4 regions of the Streptomyces sp. NPDC040410 genome follow, and region 1 is predicted to be linked to each of the others. Evidence: riboswitches for the same ligand, from Rfam matches in the RefSeq annotation. Region 1 holds a riboswitch; each other region holds the start of a gene.
What was found. Region 1 has a riboswitch for cyclic di-AMP ahead of ACZ562_RS07215 (M23 family metallopeptidase). Riboswitches for the same ligand answer to the same signal wherever they lie in the genome.

Region 1 (5,056 bases):
GGGCCCGGAGCATCTGGGCGGCGGCCGTGTAGTCGCGGGCGTCCTCGGGCAGGCCCAGCGCGGTGTTGGCGGCGTATGTGTCGAGGCCCTGGTCCTGGAGGGCGTACGCGTCGAGCTTGTTGTAGAGGCCGATGTCCCGGCCCTCCTGGCGCAGGTAGAGCAGGACGCCGCCGTGGTCGGCGATGCGCTCGACCGCCTCGCGCAGCTGCGGGCCGCAGTCGCAGCGGGCCGAGCCGAAGGCGTCTCCGGTCAGGCACTCGGAGTGCAGCCGGACCAGGGGGACGGGGCCGGGGTCGCCGAGGACGGCCGCGACGTGTTCCCGGCCGTCGGCGAGGCCGTGGAAGGTGACCAGTTCGGCGTCGACGCCGTAACCGTCGTGGAAGCGCAGCGGTACCCGGACGCGGGCGCGCGGCGTGGCGGCGGGGAAGTCGGGCATGCGGGGCCTCCGGTCCGGTGGGCTGGCACGGTCGTCTGCGTCTGCTTCAGATTTGAAACAGATTCACCGAAACGGGACCCTACCTCATGCTTTAAATTTGAAGCAACTGATGGGCGGGTAGCGTCACGTACCGGAAAGAAACCCGCGGATCGGGAAACGGGGCGATCGGGAAACGGAACGATCAGGAACAGGACGGATTCGAGCGGCGCCGCCACGGCACCTCGTCGACCGTCGGGCGGTCCCCGTCCCCCTCGCCCTCCAGGGCCCGCGCGATCCCGGTGCAGATCTCCTCGAGCTGCCCCACCTGCTCGTCGGTGAGCTGGTCGAAGACGGACGCGCGCACCGTCTCGACGTGCCCCGGCGCCGTGCGCTCCAGGACGGTCATCCCCTCCTCCGTCAGCGCCGCGATGCTGCCCCGCTTGTCCCACCCGCAGTTCTCGCGCCGGACCAGTCCGTCCTTCTCCAGGCGTGTCACCGCGTACGTCAGCCGGCTGCGCGTGATCTTCGACTTCTCGGCGAGCTCGGTCATGCGCAGCCGGCGCTCCGGTGCCTCGGAGAGGTTGGCGAGGATGGAGTAGTAGAGATGGGGCATGCCGGCGTCCTGCTGGAGCTGCCGGTCGATCGCGTCCTCCATGAGGCGCGTCGCGGCGAGGTACGCGCGCCATGCGCGCTGCTCCTTCGGAGTGAGCCAGCGAGTCGTCATGCCCCCAGTGTAGGTTTGTTTCAAACTTGAACCAAGACCTGTCCCACCCAGCCGGGGAGTGCGCCGAATGCCCCACCCGTACGTGCTGCTGTCCGCCGCCGTCTCCCTCGACGGCTACCTGGACGACACCGGCCCCGAGCGCCTCCCGCTCTCCAGCCCGGCCGACTTCGACCGGGTCGACGAGGTGCGCGCGTCGGTCGACGCGATCCTGGTCGGCGCGGGCACGATCCGCGCCGACAACCCCCGTCTCCTGGTCTACTCGCCCGACCGCCGGGCCGCCCGCGTCGCCGGGGGAAAGCCGGAATACCCCCTCAAGGTCACCGTCAGCGGCTCCGGCGATCTCGACCCGTCCGCGAACTTCTGGCACTCGGGCGGCGAGAAGCTCGTCTACACGACGGAGAAGGGCGCCGAACGTCTCCGGCAGGCCCCCGTCGCCGCCGACGTCGTGGCCCTGGGACCGGAACTCGACTGGCGGCGCCTCCTGGAGCACCTGCACGACGTGCGCGGCGTCCGGCGCCTCATGGTCGAGGGCGGCGGACGGATCCACACGCAGCTGCTCCAGCAGGGCCTCGCCGACGAACTCCAGCTGGTCCTGGCCCCGCTGTTCGTCGGTTCCCCGGACGCGCCCCGCCTGTTCGGCCCCGGCGCCTACCAGGGCGGCCGGCTGCGGCTGGTGGAGACGCGGCCGATCGAGGACGTCGTCCTCATGCGGTACGAGCCCACGGCCCCCGGCACGGCGGACGTGCCGTCCGCGGCCGACCGGCACTGGCTGGCGCTGGCCTGTGAGCTGGCGGGGCGGTGCCCGCCGTCGCGGACCGCGTTCAGCGTGGGGGCGGTGGTGGTGGCGGCCGACGGTACGGAACTCGCGCGCGGGCACTCGCGGGAGGGCGCCGACCCGGTCGTTCACGCGGAGGAGGCGGCCCTCGCGAAGATCGACGCGACGGACCCGCGGCTCGCCTCCGCCACGGTGTACAGCAGCCTGGAGCCCTGCGCCCGGCGTGCGTCCCGGCCCGCGCCCTGCGCCCGGCTGATCCTCGACTCGGGAATACGTCGGGTGGTGACGGCCTGGCGGGAGCCGGACACGTTCGTCGCGGGGGCCGACGGGAGCGGTCTGCTGGCGGCGGAGGGCGCCCACGTCGTCGTACTGCCGGAGTTCGAGGAGCGGGCCAAGGCGCCCAATCGGCACCTGCTGGGCCCCGGCGTTTAATGCTGGTGCTCGGCGTCCCGCGCATGGCGTACACTGGTGTCTACCGACGCGGGGTGGAGCAGCTCGGTAGCTCGCTGGGCTCATAACCCAGAGGTCGCAGGTTCAAATCCTGTCCCCGCTACTGAAGGCCGGGTATTGACGGCATATCCGTGGGCCGGAATCCGAAAGGGTTCCGGCCTTCGGTGTGTTTCCACCCCTGGGCGTGTTTCCACCCCTGGGCTGCGGGCATGACGGGCGGTGATCGGCCGACCGCCCCCCGCAAGCATGGCAACTGACATACCGTCAATGCCTGCGAGACCGCTGATGCAAGTTCAACTTGCCCGTTTTTTACCGGTCATGGCGTGTACGTCCTCTCCAAAAAGCTTAATGATCAAGTGGAACTGCTTGGAATCGGGTGCCCGCGTCTATTAACGTTCGATAACGCAGCGCGGTCGTCCCAGCCGTCACAAGAGGCGGCTCCGTGCGCACGCGCCGAATCCCGCAAGGGAACCGGGGAACCACCACCTTGGGGTGAATCGCTTGTAGACAGCCGTGCAGGCACGGCTGGTATACGCGCGTAGGAGACCTTCCTGCTCCGAACCCGTCAGCTAACCCGGTAGGCGAGAAGGAAGGAAAGGAGTACGCCCACGTGGCGTCCAACCGGCCTGCCCCGCAAGCCCCGTTCGTGCCGAGCCAGCGTGACCCCCAGACCTTCGGCTACGGCGGCTACCGCACCGACGAGGGCCAGTGGGAGGAATGGAACCCCACCGAGGAATCCATTCGCCCGGTACGCGGCCGGCATCGCGTCGCCAAGCAGCGCGGCGGGGGACTCGCCCGCAGCTCCACCGTCCTCGGCGTAGGTGTCATCGCCGCCGTCGGCGCGGGCGGTATGGCCAGCGCGAACACCGGCAAGCCACCGGTGTCCATCTCCATGCCCGACCTGCCCAACGTGGGCTCACTGCTGCCGGACGACTCCGCCGACGACACCCAGGGCTCCGCGACCGCGCTCAGCAGCGTCGGCGTGTCCACCGCCGACAGCGCGCAGGGCGCCTCCGACGCCGGTGAGGCCCTGCGCACCCGGATCATGGCCCAGGCGGAGCAGCAGCAGGACCAGGTCGACACCAAGGCCGCCGCCGTCGCCGCTGCCGCCGCCGAGAAGGAGGCCGCGGAGGCGGCCGCCAAGGCGGAGGAAGAGGCCGAGGCCAAGGCCGCCGCCGCGAAGAAGAAGGCGGAGGAGGAGGCCGCGGAGAAGGCCGAGGCCGAGCGTCTCGCCGAGCTGGCCAAGCAGTACACGCTGCCGACCTCCTCGTACACGATCACCTCGACCTTCGGCCAGGCCGGCTCCATGTGGTCCTCCGGCTACCACACCGGCCTCGACTTCGCCGCGCCCACGGGCACGCTGATCAAGGCGGTCCACTCCGGCACGATCACCGAGGCCGGCTGGGCCGGGTCGTACGGCTACCGCACGATCCTGACCCTGGACGACGGTACTGAGCTGTGGTTCTGCCACCAGTCGTCGATCAGCGTGAGCGTCGGCCAGAAGGTCAACACGGGTGACGTCATCGGACGCGTGGGCGCCACGGGCAACGTGACCGGGCCGCATCTGCACCTGGAGGTCCACCCGGGCGGCAGCGCCGACGGCGTCGACCCGATGGCGTGGCTGCGCGGCAAGGGCCTCAACCCCTGAGCTTTCCGGGGCCTCCTGGCCCCGGCGCTCATCTCCATCCGAACCCCGGCAGTCCTGACGGCACCCCCCCCGACGTCAGGGCTGCCGGTCTGGTGGGTGCGGGATGCCGACGTTGTGGGTGCGGGACCCGCCGGCCACGCGTTTACGGGATCTTTGCGGTCGGTCGCGGAATTCACCGCTCCCTCAAGGTCGTTGACGCAGAGCATGACTTCTCTTCGCAAGCTCGGCTCCTCCGACCTCGAGGTCTTCCCGCTCTCCCTCGGCGGCAACGTCTTCGGCTGGACCGCCGACGAGGCGGCCTCCTTCGCCGTGCTCGACGCATACCGGGCCGCCGGCGGCAACTTCGTCGACACCGCCGACTCCTACTCGGCGTGGGCCGAGGGCAACACGGGCGGCGAGTCCGAGACCATCATCGGCAAGTGGATCAAGGCCCGGGGCAACCGCTCCGACATCGTGGTCGCCACCAAGGTCAGCCAGCACCCCGACTTCCAGGGCCTGTCAGCCGCCAACATCAAGGCGGCCGCCGACGCCTCCCTGCGCCGGCTGGACACCGACTACATAGACCTCTACTACACCCACTTCGACAAGCCGGAGATCCCGGTCGAGGAGATCATCGGCGCTCTCGACGAGCTGGTGAAGGCGGGCAAGGTGCGGCACATCGCCGCCTCCAACATCACTCCCGAGCGGCTCGCCGCGTCCCTGGAGTTCTCCGACCGCGAGGGTCTGGCCCGGTACGTGGCGCTCCAGCCGCACTACAACCTGGTCTCGCGCGACACCTACGAGGGTGGGCTGCAGGACCTCGCCGGACGGTCCGGCCTGGCCGTCGTCCCCTACTTCGCGCTCGCCTCCGGCTTCCTCACCGGCAAGTACCGCGCCGGTGCGACGGTCGACAGCGCCCGGGCGCAGGGGGCCGGCAAGCACCTGGAGACCGAGCGCGGCCGGAAGGTCCTCTCGGCGCTGGACGAGATCGCCCGGTCCCACGGCGTCCCGGTGGCCACGGTCGCTCTGGCCTGGCTCGCGGGCCGGCCGACGGTGGCGGCGCCG
Region 2 (5,056 bases), on a different contig from region 1:
GGCGCTGCTCGGTGGCGTCGTAGCCGACCAGCTCCGGGCCGATCTGCTCGATGACGGCGAGGACGGCCTTCTCGACACCCTTGCCCTGGTAGCGGTTGGGGTCACCGTCGCGGAGCTCGATGGCCTCGAAGGCGCCCGTGGAGGCGCCGGACGGGACGGCGGCACGACCCGTGCTGCCGTCGTCGAGGCCGACCTCGACCTCGACCGTGGGGTTGCCTCGGGAGTCCAGGATTTCCCGGGCTACGACGACGTCGATGGACGGCACGAGCATCTCCTTCTTGGGATGTGACGCGGGTACGCCGGGCCGTGGCCCGGTGCGCGCAGCGCCGCGGTGGCTCTGCGAGACGAGCCTAACCGGCTCCGGTCGATCGGCCAGCCGGTCGACCGCGTGGTGGACAGAACCGAGAGTAAATTGTTTCCGAACTGAACAAAGACATCAGGACATGGTCGGTACAGAAGATGCGCCGGCACCAAAACGCGCCGGCGCAAAAAAAAGCCCCGCCCCGGTGCGTACGGGGGAATACGCACCGGAGCGGGGAGCCCGTGGGGGACGGGGGGACCCTCACGGGACCTTCGTCATGAAGGACACGGATGTGAGGGCGCTGTGGTTCGGCTGCGAGCCGCTTGTCACTTCAGGTGCAGCTGCTGACCGGGGTAGATCAGGTCGGCGTCCTCGACGATGTCCTTGTTCAGCTCGAACAGCTTCTGCCAGCCGCCCTTGACGCCGTGCTCCGCGGCGATCGAGCTGAGGGTGTCACCCTTGACGACCTTGTACTCGCCGTCGCCCTTCTTGACCTTCTTGCCGGTCGGCGTGGTGACGGTCTTCTTGGCGGCCGGCCGCTCGGCGGAACGGGACGCCTGCTGCTCGGCGGTCGAGCGGGTGCTGGTGCCGGTGCTCTGGCTCTGCGAGGAGCCGCTCGACGGGGAGCCGGCGCTGCCGCCGTTGTAGGGGGTGCTCGACAGGCCCGTGCCGCAGACCGGCCAGGCACCCTTGCCCTGGCCCGCGAGAACCTTCTCACCGATGGCTATCTGCTGCGCCTTGGTGGCCTGGTCGGCGGTGGCGGCGTACTGCGTTCCGCCGTACGCGGCCCAGGTGGAGGCGGAGAACTGCAGACCGCCGTAGTAGCCGTTGCCGGTGTTGATGGACCAGTTGCCACCGGACTCGCACTGGGCGACGGCGTCCCACTCGGAGGCGGTGGCGGCGGAAGCGGTGCCGGACGCGATCAGCGGGGCGGCGACGGCGGCGCCGGTGACACCGGCGATCGCGATGACGCGGCTCGCCTTGGACGGACGGCGGTGCTTGCCCTTGCCGGAAAACAGCATGGTTGATCCCCTCACCGACGCCTGCGAGGTGAGCTGTCGGGTTCGGGCCGGTTGAGTTGCCCGGCCGTGTCTCGCGCGGTCTCTCCTGCGCGGCACGGCTTCACCCCAAGCCGGATCCAGCTCAACTGCTGGGCCCGGCACTTACCTTGGGTCCCCCGCTCCTGCCTACGGCGCTTGACGCGACGACTGTTCCCGTGCGGCCGCTGGCAGGATTCGGCGTTGCGGCAGACGGGGCTCGTGTTGGCGAGCGGTCACGACCGTAGACACGCGATCCGGGGAATTTCAAAGGCGATCAGGGCTTCTGAGACTCATCCCACACTTTTGCCAAACCGGACATTCAGCACGAAGTATGACGCGAACTCCCGCTGCTTTTCGCCCTATTCGGCACTGAGTGCAAGGTTCTGACCGGGGACGATGTGACCTGGGTCGGGCCCGATCTCCTGCTTGTTGTGGGAGTAGAGCTCATGCCATCCGCCTTGGACGTCATGCGAGTCGGCGATGGACACGAGCGTGTCCCCGCGGCGGACGGTGTACGAGTCGTCGGCCGCGTCACCCGCGGCACTGTCCTCCCGGGCGGCGTGACGCCCCTTGGAGGCGCCGGCGCCACTCTCGCCGGCGGCCTCGTCCGCGGTGCCGCCGCGATGCCGGCCGGTACCGAGGGCTCCCGTGTCGACCAGGCTCGAAAAGCCTTCACTTTGCCCGAAGTTGTCCGAGTCGTCATTATTCGGCACATCTGCCGATGTGCCGCCGGAATCCCGTGAGCCTCCGGCACTGGAGCCGGACTCGGATTCGGACGATGTGTCGGACTTGCCAGGCTTGTCCGTCGCATCCGACTCCGCGTCCGAGTCGGCGTCCGAGTCGGCGTCCGACGACTCGTCCGACGACTTGTCCGACGACTTGTCCGACGGGGAGGGCGACGATGAGGACTCTTCGGACGAGTCGGGCAAGCCGGGTGATTCAGACGACTCGGACGAGTCCCTCGAGTCAGATGAATTGGATGAATCCGATGAACCCGATGAATCCGACGAGTTGTCGTCCCCCGTGCCGGTGTCGACGTTCGCCGAATCCTTGTCCTTGCCGAGCCCGGCGAGCAGACCACAGGTCGGCCAGGCTGCGATGCCCTGGTCGTCGAGCATCTTCTCGGCGACGGCTATCTGCTGGGAACGACTGGCCTGGTCGGCGCTCGGGGCGTAGTCGAGACCGCCGTACTTCTCCCAGTTCTCCTGAGAGACCTGGAGACCGCCGTAGTAACCGTTGCCGCTGTCCTCGCTCCAGGAGCCGCCGCTCTCGCACTCCGCGACCTGGTCCCAGGTGTTCCCGCCGGCCGCACTCGCGCCGGTGGCGGCTAGGAGCGGGATCGCGATGGCAGAGCCGGTCACCCCGGCCGCGACCAGGAGAGCCGGTGCCTGGCGGGGGCGACGGTGACGACCGTTCCCGGAGAGCATGCGGAAACCTTTCGCGAGACAACGGGGAACAACGCGGCGCGCGTTGTAAGACGTCGCGTTGATTGGTGAACGTATCGGCAGGGGATCACTTGTCACAAGTTAATGCCGCACAGATCACATGAAGATCACAGAGTTGAGGGCGTGTCACCTTTGCGCAGGTGAGCCCAGTCATGCACGCGGCATGAACTCGACCGGCAGAGTGCGCAGTCCACGCATGATCAGTCCGCCACGCCACCGCAAATCGGCTGAATCCACAGCGAGTCGCAGGTCCGGGAGCCGGGTGAGGAGCGTGGCCAGAGCGATCTGCCCCTCCAGCCGGGCCAGCGGGGCACCGAGGCAGTAGTGGATGCCGTGGCCGTACCCGAGGTGCTGGTTGTCCCGCCGTCCGAGGTCGAGGACGTCGGGATCGGCGAACCGCTCCGGGTCGCGGTCCGCCGCGGCCAGGACGACGAGGACGGGGTCGCCCGCCGCGATGTCCTGTCCGCCGATGGTGAGCGGCTGTGTGGCGAACCGCCATGTGGCGAGCTCAACAGGACCGTCGTAGCGCAGGAGTTCCTCGACGCCGGTCTCAAGGAGCCCGCGTTCCTCGGCGGCGAGGGACTTCTGCAGACGGGCTCGCTGCTCGGGGTGGGTGAGCAGGGCGTACGTGCCGTTGCCGATGAGATTGACGGTGGTCTCGAAACCCGCGAACAAAAGGATGAAGGCCATGGCCGCGGCCTCGTTCTCGGTGAGGTGCTCGCCGTGGTCCGAGGCGCGGATGAGACCGGAGATGAGGTCCTCGCCGGGGCCGGGCTCGGCGGGCAGCGCCTCGCGCTTGCGGTGGATGAGCTCGGCCAGATAGCCCCGCATCTTCTTCACGGACCGCGCGACCCCGCCCCGCGGACCGCCCCCGTGACGGATCATCATGCCCGCCCAGTCGCGGAAGTCGTCCTGGTCCTCGCGGGGGACGCCGAGCAGGTCGCAGACGGCGTAGATGGGGAGCGGGAAGGCGAACTCATGGATGAGGTCGGCGCTGCCCTTGCCGGCGAACCGGTCGATGAGGTGGTCCGTGAGTTCCTGGACGCGCGGGGCGAACTCGGCGACCCGGCGGGGGGTGAAGGCCTTGCTGACCAGTCGCCGGAGCCTGGTGTGGTCCGGCGGATCGATGTTGAGGAGATGGGTCATGAGCTCGGCCTTGCGCTCACCCGGGATACCGGTCTTGCCCTTGGCGTGGGCGGGCTCGTCGTGATGCGCCGGGTTCTTGCTGAGCCGCTGGTCGGCAAGGGCCTGCTTGGCGTCGGCGTAACGGGTGACCAGCCATGCTTCCACGCCGCTGGGGAGCTGTGTCCTGTGAACGGGGGCGTGCTCGCGGAGCCAGGCGTAGGCGGGGTAGGGATCGGTGGCGAACTCCCAGGTGAAGAGGTCGGGGGCGGGCGGCTCGGCGGTGGGCTGGTCGGTCACTCTTCGACGGTATCCGGCGCCTGTGTCCCGGGCGTCCACCCCTCGGCCGCCCGCACCGCGTCCCGGTACGACCGGGCAGCCGCACGCAGTGCCGCCTCCGGGTCGACGCCCTCCGCCTCGGCGCGTATGGCCATCACGAGCAGCTCGTAGCCGATGCCTTCGCCGTTCGGCAGCGGTACCTCCAGTCCCGCCGTGCGTACTCGCGACGCGAGTTTCGCCGCGAGAGCGAGGCCCGGCTGGCCCAGGGGAATGCCTTCGGTCAGGGAGGTGCGGCGCTTTTCCACGGCCTTGGTGCGGAGCCAGTGCTCCTTGACCTCCTCGGGGGTGGTGGCCGTCGCGTCGCCGAAGACGTGCGGGTGGCGGTGGATGAGCTTGGTGACGATTCCGCCGGCCACGTCGTCGATCGAGAAGGGGGCCGCCCCGTCCTCCGGGCGGCCCTCCTCGGCGATGCGGGCGTGGAAGACGACCTGGAGCAGGACGTCGCCCAGTTCCTCGCGCAGTTCGTCGCGGTCGCCCTCCTCGATCGCCTCGACGAGTTCGTACGCCTCCTCGATGCCGTACTTCGCCAGGCCTTTGTGGGTCTGCTGGGACGACCACGGGCACTCGGCGCGGATGCGGTCCATGACCTGGACGAGGTCGAGGAGGCGGGCTCCGGGCAGGTCGTACGAGGCGGGGAGCAGCTCCAGGTCGGGCATGTGGACGCGGCCGGAGCCGGCGAGGCGGGCCAGGCCGTCGGTCAGGGCGGGCTCGCCCTCGCCGGTGGCGACGACGACCACCGTCCGTCCGCCGGCGCAGACGCCGACCAGCTCCTCGGCGGTCGGGGACGCCTCGTCGACCGGTATCCCCGC
Region 3 (5,056 bases), on a different contig from region 1:
GACATCACCATCGTGAACATCGCGCTCCCGCACATCCAGAGCGCCCTCGACTTCTCCACCACCAGCCTGTCCTGGGTGATCAACGCGTACACGCTCACCTTCGGCGGGCTGCTGCTGCTCGGCGGCAGGACCGGCGACATCCTCGGCAGACGGCGCGTCTTCATCTTCGGCGTGCTGCTCTTCGTGCTCGCCTCCCTGCTCGGAGGGCTCGCCCAGAACGAGGCCCAACTCCTCGGCGCACGCGCTCTCCAGGGCGTCGGCGGCGCCATCGCCTCTCCGACGGCCCTCGCCCTGATCAGTACCACCTTCCGTGAAGGACCCGAGCGCAACCGGGCGTTCGGCGTGTTCGCCGCGGTCTCTGCGGGCGGCGGCGCGATCGGGCTGCTCGCCGGCGGTGTCCTCGTCGAGTGGCTGAACTGGCGCTGGGTGCTCTTCGTGAACGTTCCGATCGGACTGCTCATCGCCCTCGCCACGCCCCGCTGGATCAAGGAGTCCGAACGTCACCCCGGTCACTTCGACATCACCGGCGCGCTGACGTCCACCGTCGGCATGGTGCTGCTGGTGTACGGGTTCATCAGAGCCGCGCAGGAGGGCTGGCGGGACGCGCTCACCCTCGCCTCCTTCGGCGCGGCCGTCGTTGTCCTCGTGGTGTTCATCCTGGTCGAGAGGCGTTCCAGACAGCCGATCACGCCGATGCACATGTTCGCCGACCGCAACCGCGCGGGCACGTACGGAATCATGCTGTGCCTCGCCGCCGCGATCTTCGGCATGTTCTTCTTCCTCACGCTGTTCGTGCAGAACGTGCTGGACTTCAGCCCGTTGCAGGCGGGGCTCGCCTTCCTCCCCGTCAGCGCGGTCATCGCGATCGGCGCCGGGCTGGCCTCCCGTTTCCTGCCGACGTACGGCCCCAAACCGTTCATGGTGGTGGGCGCGATCCTCGCCGCGGCGGGTCTGGCCTGGCTGACCCTGACCGACGTCCACTCCACCTACGCGGGCAGCGTGCTCGGTCCGATGCTCGTCTTCAGCCTGGGCATGGGCATGGAGTTCGTCTCGCTCACGCTGATGGCGCTCTCCAACGTCCCCGTCCAGGAGACCGGTGCGGCCTCCGGACTCCTCAACGCCACCCAGCAGGTCGGTGGTTCGCTCGGACTGTCCATCCTGGTCACGATGTTCGGCACGGCCAGCAACAACGAGGCGGAGAAACAGGTCCCGGGCTTCCTGGCGCAGGCGACCCCGGCCGAGCGCCTGCGGTTCGAACGCACCGGGCAGCTCCCGGCGCCCTGGTCCGACGAGGTCCTCACCGCCGGGGCCTCGGCCGCCTTCGTCATGGCGGCGATCTTCACCGTGGTCGCCGCGCTGATCGCCATCGTGGTCATCCAGGTCCGTCCCTCCGACCTGGAACGCCTCCAGGGCGGTGGAGGCCCCGGCCCCACGTGAGGCCGGGAACCGCGCGGTGAGACCCGCAGGTCACGGCAGGGGACGGGGAAAGGTCCTCAGCTTCGGGGAACCCGGCGGCATCGGTGCCGATCTTGCGGTAGACGGCGGAGAGCAGCTGCTTCACTCCTTGCTGGGTGAGGCGCAGTTCCTTGGCGGCCAACGCCGACGGGTGGTCCTGGACGGTCAGTTCGACGGCCCGGCGTTCCCACCCCGTTCCGGCCGCATGACGTGCCGTGACAGGCGTTCTGTCCTGCCCGGCCCCGTCGTGCTGCGCGAACGGGAACCCGGCCCGCAGCGGGCCCATGGCCTCGTCCCCGAGCCGGCCGAACTCCGCGGCGGCGCCGGGCGACACGCCGACCGTGCCGCCCCTTTGCCGTGTCGGCCCCGTCACCGGACGGGCGCGGGTCGAAGCCGCGGTGGGTTTGCTCTCCTTTGGCAGCCCGCGCGGCCGCCAATTGTCAGGCGAGCCGCACGGCTCCGCGGATCGCCGACTCCCCGACGTTGTAGACCGACTCCTCGCGTATGTACGCCCCCGGCTCCGGTGCGTGGATCATCAACCCGTCGCCGGTGTAGAGGCCGACGTGAGTGAGGTCGTCGTGGAAGAAGACCAGGTCGCCGGGCAGGACGGTGCTGAGGGGGATCACGGTGCCGGCGTTCGCCTGGTCGGGTGCGGAACGCGGGAGTGCGACGCCGGCGGCCTTCCAGGCGGCCTGGGTGAGGCTCGCGCAGTCGTACGAGTCCGGTCCGGTCGCCCCCATGACGCACGGCCTGCCGGTCTGGGCGCGCGCGAAGGCGAGGGCGCGTTCGGCCTTTCCGCCGGTCACCGGATCCGCGGTGCTGACGGCGCCTGCGGGACGGACCGCGTCGAAGGCCGTGGTGGTGGCCGGGCCGGGTGAGGGCTGCTGTTGCCGCCAGGCCGCTTCGCCGGTCTGCTGCCGGGCCACTTCGCCGGTCTGCTGTTGCCGCCGGGCCACTTCGCCGGTCTGCTGGGGCCACGCCATGCTCTCGGCCGGCTGCTGCTGGGGCCACGCCTCGTTCGCGGCGGGCTGCTGCAGGGTCCACGCCGCCTCCTCGTCGGCGGGGCGATCCGGCTCCGGCGTGGCGAACCGGGGGGCGTCGGCCGGCGCGGCCTCGAGCGCCGCGACCGGCGTCCTCTGCTGGATGTGCCGGGACAGCAGCTCACGGGCCTCGGCGAGCTTGTGCCGGCTCTGCTCCTTGGAGGTTCGCAACGCCGACCGCTCGTCCTTGACGGCCGGCGCGGGCAGGGCAAGAGGCGCGCGCTGTCCCGTCTCCGGTGCGGCCGGCAGCGCGGGTACGGAAGCGGGAGCCGGCGGCCCTGCGGTCAGCTCCAGTACGGGCCTGGAGGCCGACCCGGCGGGCAGCTCCCGTACGGCGGCGGAGGCTCTCTCTGCCGTCAACTCCGGTAGAGCAGCCTGCCGTTCCGCGGGCCGGGACTGGGCAGCGGCCGCCGGCATCCTGTCGCGCGGCAGCACCGCCGGAACGGTCGGACCGAGGCGCGAGCGCGCCATGTCGAACCACTGCCGGGCCACGTCGTCGAGCGCGGGATCCGAGCGCCCGGCCCCCTCGGCGGGCGCCCCGCCCGCGCGGCGCGAACCCGACGGCGTCGCACGGGTCGCGTTGGAGGTACCGGAGGCGGTCTCGGCCTGGTCATAGAGCGCGTTGACCCGCTGCTGGACCTCTTCGCGGCTCGGTCCGTCGTCCCCGGGCGTGGCGTCGGCTGTCTGGGAGAACAGGGCCACAGAGGTAAGCGCCGCCGTCGCGAGGGCGGAGTTGCGCATGCCGGGGAGGCTGAGACCTCGGGGGCGCGACGATCGTTCCGGCGCCATGAGGGACGTACTCCTTCCGTGCTCCGCCTACCGAGTTAGCTGACGGGTTCGGGCGGACGATCCGGAAGGTGTGCCCTACGACCCCTCCCCGAAGGGCGGTTGGGCCGATTCACCCCGAGTTTCGGTTGGGTCCCCGGTTCCGGCCTGCCTTACGGCGCACCGGACTCGGCGGAGGCTGTGCGACCCGGCGCGGTCCGCCGGAGGGAGTCGAACAGCCCGCCGTCAACCTAACCAACTTGTGTGCCTCGTGTGAAGGTTGAAGCCCCGAATGTCCGATACGTAATGGTGACCTTCGTTGTGCCGAGGAGTGACCGGCGGTCAGCTCGGGCCTCGCCCGGCCCGCCAGGCAGTAGTGGTCCAGGACGGTTTCCTCGACGGCCGGGAGGCTCCGGCCGAGCCGCAGGGCCGGCTGCACGGCGACCTGTGGAACGGCAACGCGCTGCGGGGCGCCGACGGGCATGTGTGGCTGATCGACCCGGCCGCGCACGGCGGCCACCGCGAGGCCGACCTGGCGATGCTCAGGCTCTTCGGGTGCCCGCATCTGGGACGGTGCTGGACGGCTACCAGCAGGCGGCGCCGGCGGAGTGACCGCCGACGCCGCCCGGTGCGACGTCGAGGGCGAGGAAAGCGAACGGGCTAGTGACAGGCCGCCGCAGCGGAATGAGAAGGAAGCCCGTTCATGGCCTCGCCGCGCTCCACGCTAGCAGTCAGCCGGGGATCACGTCGCGCAGGTTTTCGGGGGTGATGACCCGGGAGTCCGGGTGCAGGCCGTCGGGACGCTCCAGGCCGATGTAGGTGACCGGGCCGTCCGGCACCGTCCTGCCGTCCCACGACGTCACGGTCGTCGTCGCGTCGTCGGACATCAGGTCGATCAGGTACCGGACCGTGAGCTGCTCGCGCTCGACGATCCCGCGCAGCAGCGTCGCGACCGACACCCGGTTCTCCTCGACCCGGTTGGCCGACGGAGTGCCCTTCAGGTACAGGTGCAGCCACTTGGCCTGCCACCGGCCGTCGTGCCCCCGCCGGAACGCCAGAGGCAGCGCGACCCGGCCGGGACCACGCAGCTCCGACTTCATGCGCACGGTGCGCGGTTCGAACGGCCGGCCCTGCTGGTCGGCGTCGCGCAGCATGAAGCCGAAGAACGACTCCTCGACCTCCTCGAACCCCTCCCCGGAGAAGATGTTGACCTGCGGGACGATGAACGTGCCGCGAGCGGCGCCCAGCCTCAGGTTGATGAACTCCGAGGCGCCGTCGGGCGCTTCGGTGATGTCGCCGGAGTGCTCGCCCTCCAGGTCGGTCAGGGCGGTGTAGGACAGCCAGGTGATCACCGTGTAGTCGGCGTCCAGCAGCAGCGCCGACAGGTCGTAGTCGGTCACGTGCTCCCTCTGCTTCCAGTACACGAAGAAGCGCAGCAGTTCGCCGTCGACGGGGGAGACGGAGCCGCGCGGCAGCACGCCGAGACCGGATGCGGTCGCCTTGCCGCTGAGCGGAAGCGCCACGTCCAGGACGTCCGGGTCGACCAGCAGGTGGCCCGGGTCCGGGAGCCGGCGGCGCGTCTCGGCGTCGAGCGAGGCGATCAGACGCTCGCGGTCCGCCGACAGTACGGGCAGGCGGGTGTCGGGAGCGACCCAGGCGCGGCCCGAGCGGTTGACGAAGACACGGCGGGCGGCGGGCTTCTCAGGATCCGCAGGACGGCTCTCAGGACGCTTCTCGGGCCGGCTCTCTTCGCCGCGGTTGTGCAGGTGCTCGCGGACCGACAGCACGACCCGGCC
Region 4 (5,056 bases), on a different contig from region 1:
GAAGGCGTTCGGCCCGATGATCCGCATGCCGTACGTGCGCGCGTGGCGCACCAGTTCGCGCTGGCGCTCGCGCCCCTCGGGGCCGCTCTCGGCGTATCCGGCGGAGACGACGACGAGGCCCTGCACGCCGTGCGCACCGCACTCGGCGACGACTTCGGGGACGTGCTCTGCCGGCACGGCGAGGACCGCAACGTCCACGGGTCCGCCGATGTCGCCCACCGAGCGGTACGCGGGGACCCCGTCGAGCACCTTCTGTTCCTCGGGGAAGGCCTTGTTCACGGCGTACAGGCTGCCGGTGAACCCGGCGTCCCGGATGTTGCCGAGGACGCTGCGGCCCACGCCGCCGGGGGCGCGGCCGGCCCCGATGACGGCGACGGAGCCGGGCGCCAGCAGCCGCCGTACCGACCGCGCCTCGGCGCGCTGTTCCCGCGCGCGCTGCACGGCGAGCGAGCGGTCGGTGGGTTCGAGGTCGAACTCCAGGCGTACGACGCCGTCCTCGAAGCTGCGCTTCTGCGTGTACCCGGCGTCCGTGAAGACCTTGATCATCTTGGTGTTGGCGGGCAGCACCTCGGCGGCGAAGCGGCGGATGTCGCGCTCGCGCGCGACGGCGGCGATGTGTTCGAGGAGGGCCGAGGCGACCCCGCGGCCCTGGTGGGCGTCCTGCACGAGGAAGGCGACCTCGGCCTCGTCCGCGGGCGCGGAGGCGGGCATGCCGCCGGCACCAATACGGTCATAGCGTACGGTGGCGATGAAATCGCCGCCGATCGTGGCCGCGAGTCCCACCCGGTCCACGAAGTCGTGGTGCGTGAAGCGGTGGACGTCCTTGGCGGACAGACGAGGGTAGGGCGCGAAGAAGCGGTAGTACTTCGATTCGTCCGAGACCTGCTCATAGAAGCTGACCAGGCGGTCTGCGTCATCGACGGTGATCGGGCGGATGTGTGTGGTGCCGCCGTCGCGCAGCACCACGTCGGCCTCCCAGTGGGCCGGGTACTCGTGCCTGTCCGACGGGGTCTGCATGGGCCCCAGAGTACGGCTCGCGTACGACAACGGGGCGAGGCAGTCTGTGGAGAACGGATGCCGGACCGAGGCCGCGGTCCGACGCCACCCGGGGCGGGACGAGGGCCCGCTCCGGCATGCTTCACGATGTGGGAAACTGGTCTAGACAACCCTGAGACAGTGAAGGGCAGCATCACATGGCTGAGCGCCGCGTCAACGTCGGCTGGGCCGAGGGCCTCCACGCCCGCCCCGCTTCCATCTTCGTCCGGGCCGCCACGGCCGCAGGTATCCCGGTGACGATCGCCAAGGCCGACGGCAACCCCGTCAACGCGGCCTCCATGCTGGCCGTTCTGGGCCTGGGCGCCCAGGGCGGCGAGGAGATCGTCCTCGCCTCCGACGCCGAGGGTGCGGACGTCGCGCTCGACCGCCTCGCGAAGCTGGTCTCCGAGGGCCTCGAGGAACTCCCCGAGACCGTCTGAGCACCCCACGCAATTGATGGCCGCGGCCGTCGCCGATTCACAGAAGGGCTCGTCCGAATTACCGGGCGAGCCCTTCGCATTTCCCTCTCACGGGCAGCAAAAATAATCCCCCTCGAATTACCCACCTCTTTGTATACGGCGCCCGTGTTAATGCCGCAGGCCCGACATGTTTACGGGATGTTGCGAGTTCCTCACACGGTCGGTCCGGTCCCCTCCCCCGTTGAAGCGCAACCGGTGCGCGGCCGTCGAGCGCTCCGTGTGCAGCGTCGTGACCGACCGCGCGCGCTCACTGTCGCCGCGCGCCACCGCATCCACGATCGCGCCGTGCTCCACCCAGGACTCCACCGGGCTGGCGGGCGCCTCCACCGTGTACATCCAGGCGATCTTGTGGCGCAGCTGGGTCAGCATCGAGGACAGCGCGGGGCTGCCGGACGCCTGGGCGAGCGTCTCGTGGAACCAGCCCCCCAGGGAGCGCAGATCCTCGCTGTTGCCCCTCTTGGCGCGCTCCTGGCCCAGCCTCACGAGGCCGCGCAACACCTTGAGATGTGCCTCGGTGCGCCGCTGGGCGGCGCGCGAGGCTCCGAGCGGTTCCAGAAGCATGCGCATCTCCAGGAGGTCGGCACCCTCCTGCTCGGTCGGCTCCGCGACGCACGCGCCGGCGTGCCGCCGGGTCACCACGAAGCCCTCGGCCTCCAGCGTGCGCAGGGCTTCGCGGACGGGGACGCGGGAGACGCCGTAGCGGCGGGCGAGCAGTTCCTCGGTGAGCCGGCTGCCGCGCTCGTAGACACCGGCGACGATGTCGTCCCGGATCGCGGTGCATACCGAGTGCGCCGGAATACGCATGACCGACCTCCGCCTTAATCCCCGTGAAACGTCGATGATTGACGTGTGTTCAATGACTCTATTGCAACGAGCCGGAATATCCGACGGCGGGCCTGAATCCAGGCCTATTTTTTGGACAACGCGGCCCCCGAAACGCCGAAAGCCCCGGCTCGGTGAGCCGGGGCTTCGGGATGCCGTGCCGTGGGTCGTCAGATCTTCACACCGTGCGATCGGAGGTAGGCGACGGGGTCGATGTCCGAGCCGTACTCCGCGGTCGTACGGGCCTCGAAGTGCAGGTGCGCTCCGGTGACGTTGCCGGTTGCGCCGGAGAGGCCTATCTGCTGGCCCGGGGTGACCTTCTGGCCCACCGAGACACCGATGGACGACAGATGGCCGTACTGGGTGTACGTGCCGTCGTTCATCTTGATCACGATGTTGTTCCCGTAGGAGCCGCCCCAGCCGGCCTCGACGACGGTGCCGGAGCCGACCGCGTGCACGGAGGTGCCGCTCGCGGCGTGGAAGTCGACACCGGTGTGGCTGCCGGAGGACCAGACGCCTCCGCCCGCCTTGTAACCGGTCGAGACGTAGGAGCCGGAGACCGGGGCGACGAAGGTGTTGAGGCGCTCGCGCTCGGCCTCGCGCGCGGCACGCTCCTTGACCTCGCGCGCCTCCTTCGCCTCCTCGCGCGCCTCCTTCGCCTCCTCGCGCGCCTTCTCGGCCTCCTCCGCCGCCTTCCTGCGCGCTGCCTCCTCGGCCGCCTTCTTGTAGGCGGCTTCCCGGGCGGCCTCCCGCTGTGCGTCGGCCTGTGCGTCGATCTGCTCGGCGACCGTGTCGCCGATCTTGATGACCGGGGTGAGGCCGGTCTGCTCGGCGGAGGTCTCCGCGGCGAGCGCCGGGGCGGCGATAGTGCCGATGGCGCCGGTGGTGGTGAGGGCCGCGACGCCCGCCACACGGGCGGTGGTGCGGTGCATCCTGCTGGGACGACGGTGCTTCCCGGTGGCGCGGGTGAACGCCATGTAGTGGCTGGTCCTTTCCTTCCTTCTCGCCTACCGGGTTAGCTGACGGGTTCGGAGCAGGAAGGTCTCCTACGGACACCCTCGCGGTGCGCGCGGGCGTCCGATTCACCCCAGGGACTGCGTGGGTCCCCGGCTCCCCTGGCTCGCGCCGTACGGGGACTCGGCGATGACTGTCCGGTGCCGCGGGCGCGGCGCACTGCCTGACGAACAGCCGGACCGACGCTAGACGCGGCGTCTTTCAATCCCCAAACGGATCACGCCTTTTGTAGCGCACGCCACAGGGCAGACAGGCAACCACTCCCTCAATTCGGACATACGCGGGCCCTGATGACGCTTCAGTCACCAGGGCCCCAGTGCGCGTGTGCTTCTACTCGGCCGACACGACGGTGACTTCACCGATGCCGAGGGCCTCGACGGGCTCCTTGATCTGCGCCGCGTCGCCGACCAGGATCGTCACCAGACGGTCCACCGGGAAGGCGCTCACGGCCGCCACGGTGGCCTCGACGGTGCCGGTCGCGGCGAGCTGCTGGTACAGCGTCGCCTGGTAGTCGTCGGGCAGCTGCTGCTCGACCTGGTCCGCCAGCGTGCTCGCCACGGCAGCGGCGGTCTCGTACTTGAGCGGCGCCACACCGACGAGGTTCTGCACGGCGACGTCGCGCTCGGCGTCGGTGAGGCCCCCTTCGGCGAGCGTGCGCAGCACCGTCCACAGGTCCTGCAGCGCCGGGCCGGTGTTCGGGGTGTCGACCGAGCCGCTGATGGCGAGCATGGCGGCGCCCGTGCCGTCCGGGGCGGACCGCAGGACCTGGCCGAACGCCCGCACGCCGTAGGTGTAGCCCTTCTCCTCGCGCAGGACGCGGTCCAGGCGGGAGGTGAGCGTGCCGCCGAGGCAGTATGTGCCGAGCACCTGCGCGGGCCACACGCGGTCGTGCCGGTCGGGGCCGACGCGGCCGATGAGCAGCTGCGTCTGGACCGCGCCGGGGCGGTCCACGATGACGACCCTGCCGGTGTCGTCGGCGGTGACCGGCGCGACCGGCCGCGGCTGGGCCGAGGAGCCGGTCCAGGCGCCGAGGGTGTCGCCGAGCAGCGCGTCGAGGTCGATCCCGGTGAGGTCGCCGACGACCACGGCGGTGGCGGTGGCCGGGCGGACGTGCTTCTCGTAGAAGGCGCGTACGGCCGCGGAGTCGATGGCGGCGACCGTGTCCTCGGTGCCCTGGCGCGGGCGCGACATGCGCGCGGTGGCCGGGAACAGCTCCCTGGAGAGCTCCTTGGCGGCCCGGCGGGACGGGTTGGCCAGCTCGTGCGGGATCTCGTCGAGCCGGTTGCGGACGAGGCGCTCGACCTCGCTGTCGGCGAAGGCGGGCGCCCTGAGGGCGTCGGCCAGCAGGCCCATCGCCTTGGGCAGGCGCGAGGCCGGCACTTCCAGGCTCAGGCGGACACCGGGGTGGTCGGCGTGCGCGTCGAGGGTGGCGCCGCAGCGCTCCAGCTCGGCGGCGAACTCCTCCGCGGAGTGCTTGTCGGTGCCCTCGGAGAAGGCCCGCGCCATGATCGTGGCCACGCCGTCGAGGCCGGCCGGCTCGGCGTCCAGGGGAGCGTCCAGGAGTACCTCGACGGCGACTACCTGCTGGCCGGGGCGGTGGCAGCGCAGGACCGTCAGACCGTTGCCGAGCGTCCCGCGCTCGGGGGCCGGAAACGCCCACGGCCTGGCCTCGCCGGCCTGGGGCTGGGGGTGGAAATGCATCGTGG

Region 2: linked by a shared signal. The riboswitch ahead of ACZ562_RS21315 (transglycosylase family protein) and the one ahead of ACZ562_RS07215 (M23 family metallopeptidase) in region 1 are both predicted to bind cyclic di-AMP.
Region 3: linked by a shared signal. The riboswitch ahead of ACZ562_RS21960 (C40 family peptidase) and the one ahead of ACZ562_RS07215 (M23 family metallopeptidase) in region 1 are both predicted to bind cyclic di-AMP.
Region 4: linked by a shared signal. The riboswitch ahead of ACZ562_RS34355 (M23 family metallopeptidase) and the one ahead of ACZ562_RS07215 (M23 family metallopeptidase) in region 1 are both predicted to bind cyclic di-AMP.

Annotation. Positions count from the first base shown of each region.
Region 1 is NZ_JBVIVK010000002.1:675,072-680,127, forward strand. Features, by position in the region: gene ACZ562_RS07195 (GTP cyclohydrolase II) at 1-436, opposite strand, end outside; gene ACZ562_RS07200 (MarR family winged helix-turn-helix transcriptional regulator) at 618-1,139, opposite strand; gene ACZ562_RS07205 (dihydrofolate reductase family protein) at 1,207-2,346, shown strand; tRNA gene ACZ562_RS07210 (tRNA-Met) at 2,394-2,467, shown strand; cyclic di-AMP (ydaO/yuaA leader) riboswitch at 2,806-2,963, shown strand; gene ACZ562_RS07215 (M23 family metallopeptidase) at 2,975-4,012, shown strand; gene ACZ562_RS07220 (aldo/keto reductase) at 4,217-5,056, shown strand, end outside.
Region 2 is NZ_JBVIVK010000010.1:208,980-214,035, reverse strand. Features, by position in the region: gene eno (phosphopyruvate hydratase) at 1-271, opposite strand, end outside; gene ACZ562_RS21315 (transglycosylase family protein) at 628-1,323, opposite strand; cyclic di-AMP (ydaO/yuaA leader) riboswitch at 1,327-1,506, opposite strand; gene ACZ562_RS21310 (transglycosylase family protein) at 1,701-2,768, opposite strand; gene ACZ562_RS21305 (cytochrome P450 family protein) at 2,937-4,208, opposite strand; gene ACZ562_RS21300 (nucleoside triphosphate pyrophosphohydrolase) at 4,205-5,056, opposite strand, start outside.
Region 3 is NZ_JBVIVK010000011.1:34,151-39,206, reverse strand. Features, by position in the region: gene ACZ562_RS21965 (MFS transporter) at 1-1,437, shown strand, start outside; gene ACZ562_RS21960 (C40 family peptidase) at 1,896-3,236, opposite strand; cyclic di-AMP (ydaO/yuaA leader) riboswitch at 3,293-3,465, opposite strand; partial or broken gene ACZ562_RS21955 (fructosamine kinase family protein) at 3,673-3,863, shown strand; gene ACZ562_RS21950 (TerD family protein) at 3,992-5,056, opposite strand, start outside.
Region 4 is NZ_JBVIVK010000028.1:46,030-51,085, forward strand. Features, by position in the region: gene ACZ562_RS34340 (bifunctional acetate--CoA ligase family protein/GNAT family N-acetyltransferase) at 1-1,017, opposite strand, end outside; gene ACZ562_RS34345 (HPr family phosphocarrier protein) at 1,194-1,475, shown strand; gene ACZ562_RS34350 (GntR family transcriptional regulator) at 1,623-2,318, opposite strand; gene ACZ562_RS34355 (M23 family metallopeptidase) at 2,507-3,313, opposite strand; cyclic di-AMP (ydaO/yuaA leader) riboswitch at 3,327-3,489, opposite strand; gene ACZ562_RS34360 (M16 family metallopeptidase) at 3,681-5,056, opposite strand, start outside.